DNA from 2 places in the Neobacillus solisequens genome. Region 1 is predicted to be linked to the other one. Evidence: riboswitches for the same ligand, from Rfam matches in the RefSeq annotation. Region 1 holds a riboswitch; the other holds the start of a gene.
The links. Region 1 has a riboswitch for thiamine pyrophosphate ahead of thiM (hydroxyethylthiazole kinase). Riboswitches for the same ligand answer to the same signal wherever they lie in the genome.

Region 1 (3,833 bases):
ATCATGCGGAGATATTTGCCTCTTATAACTGGCAGCATCCAGATTCCGAGTTGCTCCCCGTAGGGATTTTGAAAAGTGCGACACACCAATTAATGGCGCAATTTATCACGGATGAGGGGCAATTTTTTAAAGAAATGGAGGTGATACAATCGATTCCCATTTTATTAATCGAGGAAATTGTATCACTTATCCCTGATGATTGGAATGTTTCAAAAACAGAAAGAAAAGAAATCGTTACCACTTTATTAACTAGACGTTATAAAATTCTTCCAAAGCTGATGAATGGATTTATTAAAAAAGTCTATCGGCCGATCCAATCAAACATGAATGGCTCCCGAACTTGATTGGGGAGGGAGTTTTTTTAGACACACGTATAGTAGGGTTACTCTCTTTGGCCATAGTTGTACGATTGCATATAAACAAAAAAGTTGAAATACGGAAGGAGGCTAAACATGAAAATCCGAAAGGCCATTATTCCAGCTGCCGGCCTCGGGACCCGCTTTTTACCTGCAACGAAAGCCCAGCCCAAAGAAATGCTGCCAATAGTCGATAAGCCAACCATTCAATATATTGTTGAAGAAGCCGTTGCTTCGGGAATTGAGGAAATCATCATGATTACCGGAAGGGGAAAGCGGTCGATAGAGGATCATTTTGATAAATCATTTGAGCTGGAAGATACGTTGTTAAGAAAGAATAAATTCGAGGCATTAGCGGAGGTTCAAAAAATAACTGAACTCGTTAAAATCTATTATGTCCGACAAAAAGAACCTTTAGGACTAGGGCATGCGATCCTTTGTGCAAAAAATTTAATAGGAGACGAGCCGTTTGCCGTAATGCTGGGAGATGACATCGTTCAATCAAAAACACCTTGCTTAAAACAGCTAGTGGATATTTTTGAATACTACAACAGTTCAGTTGTCGCCATCCAAGACGTTCCGGATCAAGATGTAAATAAATATGGCATCATCAAACCAAAAGGGCAAATGTTAAACGAATCACTATGCTATGTTGACGAATTCGTCGAAAAACCAAACCCAGATGTCGCCCCTTCCAACCTAGCTATCATGGGTCGCTACATCCTACGCCCGGAAATCTTCCAAATCCTCGAACACTTCCCAATCGGACAAGACAACGAACTCCAACTAACCGAAGCCATCAACCAACTCAACCAAACCCAAGGCATCCTCGCCTACAAATTTGAAGGAAACAGATACGATATCGGCGACAAAATCGGCTACATCAAAGCAACAATCGACATCGCCCTCCAAAGACCCGACACCCAAGCTTCCGTTCTTGAACACTTGAGGAATATATTGGAAATTGGTGACAGGCACCACAAAAGTACAAAATAGAGTGATTTGTCCATATGGGGAGGACAAAATGTAAGGGATTACCAATAGTAGGAGAACAAATCATGATTAGGGGTATGGTTTGTTTTCTTTTTTTGTTATTTGGTTGATTTTTTGGTTAGGGGATGAATTTCTATGCAGTAATTTATTGCTCGGGAAAGCGCAGGATTAGACATTTCTGGATGGGATTTGTCGGTTGGTGGAGAGGCTTTTTAAGTTAAAATCAAGCATTCTACTTAATGGATTATAATAATGTTATGTAAGCTAATTACTGCTATATTTTTGTAGCTCCCTGAGTTTATTTCTTTACAACATAGATGAATATGGTTATGATAATAAAAGTTTAATAAATACCAATCTACTAGGGGTGCCCTGTATCGGGCTGAGAGAAAACTGCGAGGTTTTTAACCCTTTGGACCTGATCTGGGTAATACCAGCGTAGGAAAGTAGCTAATGCGAAACAAAGCTGTTTCACGTTCGTTTAACCTCAAACCAGGTCCAATAATGGATCTGGTTTTTTTATGTTTACAAAGAAAAGGAGAGATGGACATGGAGAAAATATTCTTAGTCGAAACATTACAGAAGGTTAGAGAAAGGAATCCGCTGGTACATAATATCACAAATGTGGTTGTCACAAATTTTACAGCAAACGGTCTGTTGGCAATGGGGGCATCACCGGTCATGGCTTATGCGCCTGAAGAAGTCGCTGATATGGCCAAAATAGCCAATTCACTCGTATTAAATATTGGAACATTATCTGAACCTGTAGTTGAGGCCATGTTGATCGCCGGAAAAGCGGCAAATGAACAAGGGGTTCCTGTTATTTTTGATCCTGTTGGTGCTGGTGCTACTCCATATCGCACAAAAACAGCACACAAAATCCTAAGTGAAGTGAAAGTGAGCATTATCAGAGGAAATGCTGCAGAAATCGCCAATGTTGTCGGTGAAAAATGGGAAATTAAAGGGGTAGATGCAGGAAATACAGGAGGAAATGTGGTAGAGCTGGCCCAAAAAGCTGCTAAGAAATTAGCCTGTACCGTCGTGATTACCGGTAAAGAAGATGTCGTATCAGATTGTAACGCAACTTATCTCATCTCAAACGGTCATCCGATTTTAACAAAGGTGACAGGAACCGGCTGCTTATTAACCTCGGTAATTGGGGCGTTTGCAGGGGTGGAACATGATTTGATAAAAGCTACTATCTCTGCCCTCACCTTTTATGGCGTTGCTGCTGAAAAAGCAGCACATAAAACAGTGGAGTGGGGTCCAGGTAGTTTCCAGATCGAATTTTTAAATCAACTGTCACTAATTTCAGAAGAAGACCTACATCAATTGGCTTCCTTTAGAAAAATGTAAAAGGGGACGGAAATGATGAAAAAAGCACTAACAATTGCGGGCTCCGACAGTGGTGGCGGGGCAGGAATTCAAGCGGATCTCAAGACTTTTCAGGAATTACAGGTGTTTGGAATGTCTGCTGTTACAGCGGTTACGGCGCAGAATACGTTGGGTGTTCATGGTGTTTACCCCATGTCGGCAGAGGCGGTAGAAAAACAAATAAAAGCCATTGGTGATGACATGGGGACGGATGCCATAAAAACCGGAATGCTGTTCAATGCGGAAATTATAGAGACTGTAGCGGAAAATCTGAAAATCTATAAATGGGGGAATCTGGTAATCGACCCGGTCATGATCGCTAAAGGGGGGGCGTCTCTATTACTAAATGAAGCCGTTTTTGCAATGAAAAAACATTTAATACCCTTAGCAAAGGTAATTACTCCGAACATCCCAGAGGCAGAGGTTTTAACAGATATGAAGATTCTTACCCAAAAGGATAAACAAGAAGCTGCAAAACGTTTATTTGATATGGGAGTGACCTTTGTGGTCATTAAAGGTGGACACGATGAAGGTTCAACTGAATCTTCAGATCTATTATTTGATGGCGAAAAATTTATTACCTTAACGAGCAAACGAATCCCAACAAAAAACACACATGGTACTGGATGTACATTCGCAGCGGCCATAACAGCGGAGCTGGCAAAAGGGAAAACCGTTCATGAGGCGGTAGTCGTCGCCAAAAATTTTATACAAGCAGCAATCGAAAACGGGATCTCAATTGGTCAAGGCCATGGTCCGACCAATCACTGGGCATATCGAAAAAGAAAGGAGTTTACCACACAATGAAAAATTTAGGCGATGCACTAAAGGTTTATTTCATAATGGGAAGCACTAACTGCCAAGAGGACCCCCAAAAGGTACTCCAAGAAGCAATCCAAGGGGGGATTACCCTTTTTCAATTCCGCGAAAAAGGGGACGGAGCACTAACTGGGTTGAAAAAATATAACTTAGCAAAGCAACTGCAGGAGATATGTAAACAGAATCAGGTACCGTTTATTGTCAATGATGATATCGATCTCGCAGTAGCATTGAATGCAGATGGTGTTCACATCGGGCAAGACGACGAGGATGTAAGAACAGTAAGAGAAA
Region 2 (3,833 bases), on a different contig from region 1:
TGTCATTTCATGATGATAATGTAGCAGAATTTCTTCTGGCTTCCCATCCGCTATGATGCTTCCTCGCTCATTCATCAGAATGACCCGATCCATCCATTCGATGCAGCCGTCAAGAACATGTTCAACAAATACCATTGTTTGGTTGGTCATTTGTGATAGTTGTTTCAATAATTCAAATATATCCATTCTTCCAACTGGGTCTAATTGGGCTGTCGGTTCATCAAAAAACAATACTTCGGGTTCTAATGCTAATAAACAGGCTAATGCCAATCTTTGTTTCATCCCCCCTGAGAGTGTTTCAATGGGTGTTTTCCTATCAACCTTTAATCCTACTTGATCCATTACATCCAAAATGATTGGGTCCATTTGACTCCGGGGAATAGATTTATTTTCGAGACTAAAAGCAATTTCTTCATCAACACGAAGCATACAAAATTGAGTGTCCGGATCTTGAATCATAACACCTGCCTGACTCCTAAGAAACACTTCACCATTTACTTCTGCCTCAACATGCTCAGGAATAATCCCTGCAAGAGCAGAAATCAATGTAGATTTTCCACTCCCACTAGGGCCTAATATTAATACTTTTTCTCCTTTATTAATGGATAACGTCATATCATTAAGGATCTTTTCAGAACGATTGTAGAAGCGAATAGAAAGATTCCTACATCCCAGAAATTTTCCCATGAATGTCATCCTTTTTTCTTTTTTCTTTCATCAAGGCATATTGTTCTAAAACACCTGTCCTAGCCAGTGCATCCACTATGACCTTTGCTAACCAACCACCCAGAATGATTCCGCTGATCACATGTATTCCTAACGTTGTAAAAAATACGCCTGTGGTGTAGAATCCAAATCCATTAGCCAATATGTTATACCCCATCCCGACAATTGCTGCTAGAGCACCAGATAGCATTAACGTAACGAGGTCGTAGCGCTTGTATCTAAATAGGGCAAAAGCAATTTCAGACCCAATCCCTTGAAACACTCCTACTAACAAGGCTGAAAGACCAAAATGACTTCCCGTTAATAACTCAACAGCTGCTGCTGCAACCTCGGCAATAAAAGCGGCACCTGGTTTACGAATAATATAGGCCACTACTGGACTAGCAATCACCCAAATCCCAAACATAAAACCGGCACCGACAGGTCCTACTAAAGCAGAAATCGGGATCCAAAGAGTCGACCATCCTAAGTAAATAACTCCGCAGGCAACTGATAAAATAACTGTTAGCACGACTTCTTTCATCTTCCAATTCATCTTTTTACTGCCTCCATTTTTACTGGCCACTCCTCAAGTTTATAGGCCATATCCCAAAACATATATTCAAGCTGACAACTAATTAAGAAATGTTCTTTCATCTTTGCTTTTTCTTTCTCCGTTGCTTCCAAAGCCCATTCATCTATTCGTTCACAAAATTTGGTTGTAATAGAATCTGTCCGATTACCATAAAACTGAATCCATTCATAATAGGGATGAGAGCAATCCGGGTTAATTTCACTTAATAATCTCTTTCCAATTTCCCAATAAGTCCATGGACATGGCAATAAAACAGACAAGATTTCCCCTAATGTACCTTCATGAGCAATGGTCAGCATATGACGTATGTAATGAAGTGCAGATGGAGTTAGTGGAAATCCTTGCAGTTCCTCATATTGAACACCCGCTACCTGACAAAAGTTATGGTGTGGATGGATTTCGCTGTTTAATATAAATGAGATTTGCTTATTAAACATCTCCATATCTTCACGTTTCTCACATTTTGCTATGGCCATTCCATAGATTCTGATAAAGGAATTCAAGTATTCAAAATCCTGTTTGACATAATGAATAAGCTGTTCCTTTCTTAAATCACCATTGGCAATACCTTGCACAAAAGGATGTTCAAAAATTGCTTCAAAGATTGGATTTGCCTCTTTTCTCAATTCCGCTGAAAAACTCATAAATGTTTCCCCCTTTTGGTTATATTGGGAAGACTTTAAATGGAGCGATTCACTGTTAAAAAACAAAAAACCGCTCCAAAAATGGAGCGGCAGAATAATTGTAAATATACCCGTGCACGGTCTCCACTTTCCTACGCTAGTATGAACTAGATCAGGTTCAAAGGGTCCAGAGCAACTCTGTCTCAGCCAAAAATGGCTCCCCTAGTGGGTCTTCCTATAAAATTAATATTTACATTACACCGGCCTTACAATAAAGTCAATCAAATGATTCATTTATGATTCTTAAGTATCAAAAATAATCCAACCATTTTATGAGTAATAGTACTTTACTAATGGAAAACAAAAAACCTCATTTACTTATGATACAGTTTAATGAGGTTTCACTCCCTAAGAGAAAATATAATAAAAAGTTCTTTGGCTCAATTACATTAAAATCCTATTTATATTTTTTTTACAAACTCTGATTTTAATTTCATTGCACCAAACCCATCAATTTTACAATCAATATCATGATCCCCATCAACCAAACGAATATTTTTTACTTTAGTACCTTGTTTTATTACGGATGAACTTCCTTTTACTTTAAGGTCTTTAATGACTGTAATCGTGTCCCCATCGTTCAAAACATTCCCATTTGCATCTTTGAACGTCCTCTGATCCTCGCCCGTTTCGTGATTTAACGTCCACTCATAACCACAATTGGGGCATACTAACATTATCCCATCCTCATACGTATATTCAGAATTACATTTCGGGCAATTAGGCAAATTACTCATCGTTTTCAAATTCTCCTTGTGAAATTGGTATCCTTTAATACTACCTTTTTTTCTAATAAAAACAAATGCATTTTGAAATCCTCACTTTACTTATGGTACGGTTCACGGTAACATATCTAAATGGGGTTTTGTACTGCACTTAAAAAGATCCAATGAAGATTTAACTTCCTTCGCAAACAGCTAAATAAAGTCCTCATATTCCTCTGTCGTATGTGCTTTATTAATGCATTGTAATAAACTAATCGAATTTCAACTTTAATAATAATTGGTGGATAACAAGACTTAAATTCAAGATTTAAAAGCAGTCTCGAAGTTCGTCCATTACCATCGATAAAAGGATGAATGCCAACAAAAATTGCATCTAATATCACACCACGTTTAATTAGATGTAATTTTTTTGCTCCTCTATCATACCGATCATCAAAGCAACCATTTGCTGCTGAATTTTATATGGTGGAGGTGGGTATTGTTATTTCTTTTGAATAAAAGAAATTATATCAATATATAATGCTGTCATTTCTTGAGGGGTCTTATCTAAACCATTTTGAACCCATTGTTCAATTAATCCTAAAAAAGCAGACGTGATAAATGATAAAAAGTATTCCATTGGGATCTTTTACCGGAAAGATGAATCATCCTTCCATGATGAAAGAATCTATTAAAACTATATCCGAAATAAAAAAACTTTCAATTGATCACGTTTATCATCATGTTTTTTATAAAACTAAATCATACTTTTCTATTTAATGAAGAAGAAATACTGTTGTCTCTTTTTTATATATCAAAAATTAAGAGAGTACCAAAACACTGGAGAAGGATTTGCAGAGTGCCCATCGAACCATTGAATGACATTTCCTCGAATCGATAAGTCGAAGAGATTGCTAAAACAATCACTTTGGTCTAAGTCATCATCTTGTAGTTTCTATCCTCTCCATATTCTGAATCTAAAATCTCTAGTATACCGCAAATTGTATCTTTTACCTCTTTTGAAATTCCTTTTAGTTTATTTTTTTCACTTTGATATGCTATTTGTAACATTTTATTAAAAATCAAAGCTCTTACCCATGTACAACTACATGAATAAGAGCTTTTTATTATTATAAAAATATATTT

Region 2: linked by a shared signal. The riboswitch ahead of tenA (thiaminase II) and the one ahead of thiM (hydroxyethylthiazole kinase) in region 1 are both predicted to bind thiamine pyrophosphate.

What each region holds. Positions count from the first base shown of each region.
Region 1 covers NZ_JBKFGJ010000002.1:504,218-508,050, forward strand. The annotation lists gene ACI3K6_RS02950 (HipA family kinase) at 1-344, shown strand, start outside; gene galU (UTP--glucose-1-phosphate uridylyltransferase GalU) at 453-1,352, shown strand; TPP riboswitch at 1,703-1,811, shown strand; gene thiM (hydroxyethylthiazole kinase) at 1,893-2,705, shown strand; gene thiD (bifunctional hydroxymethylpyrimidine kinase/phosphomethylpyrimidine kinase) at 2,718-3,530, shown strand; gene thiE (thiamine phosphate synthase) at 3,527-3,833, shown strand, end outside.
Region 2 covers NZ_JBKFGJ010000006.1:310,299-314,131, forward strand. The annotation lists gene ACI3K6_RS09045 (ABC transporter ATP-binding protein) at 1-687, opposite strand, end outside; gene ACI3K6_RS09050 (ECF transporter S component) at 665-1,261, opposite strand; gene tenA (thiaminase II) at 1,258-1,944, opposite strand; TPP riboswitch at 2,056-2,157, opposite strand; gene ACI3K6_RS09060 (zinc ribbon domain-containing protein YjdM) at 2,385-2,720, opposite strand; gene ACI3K6_RS09065 (Fic family protein) at 2,837-3,091, opposite strand; gene ACI3K6_RS09070 (TetR-like C-terminal domain-containing protein) at 3,190-3,327, opposite strand.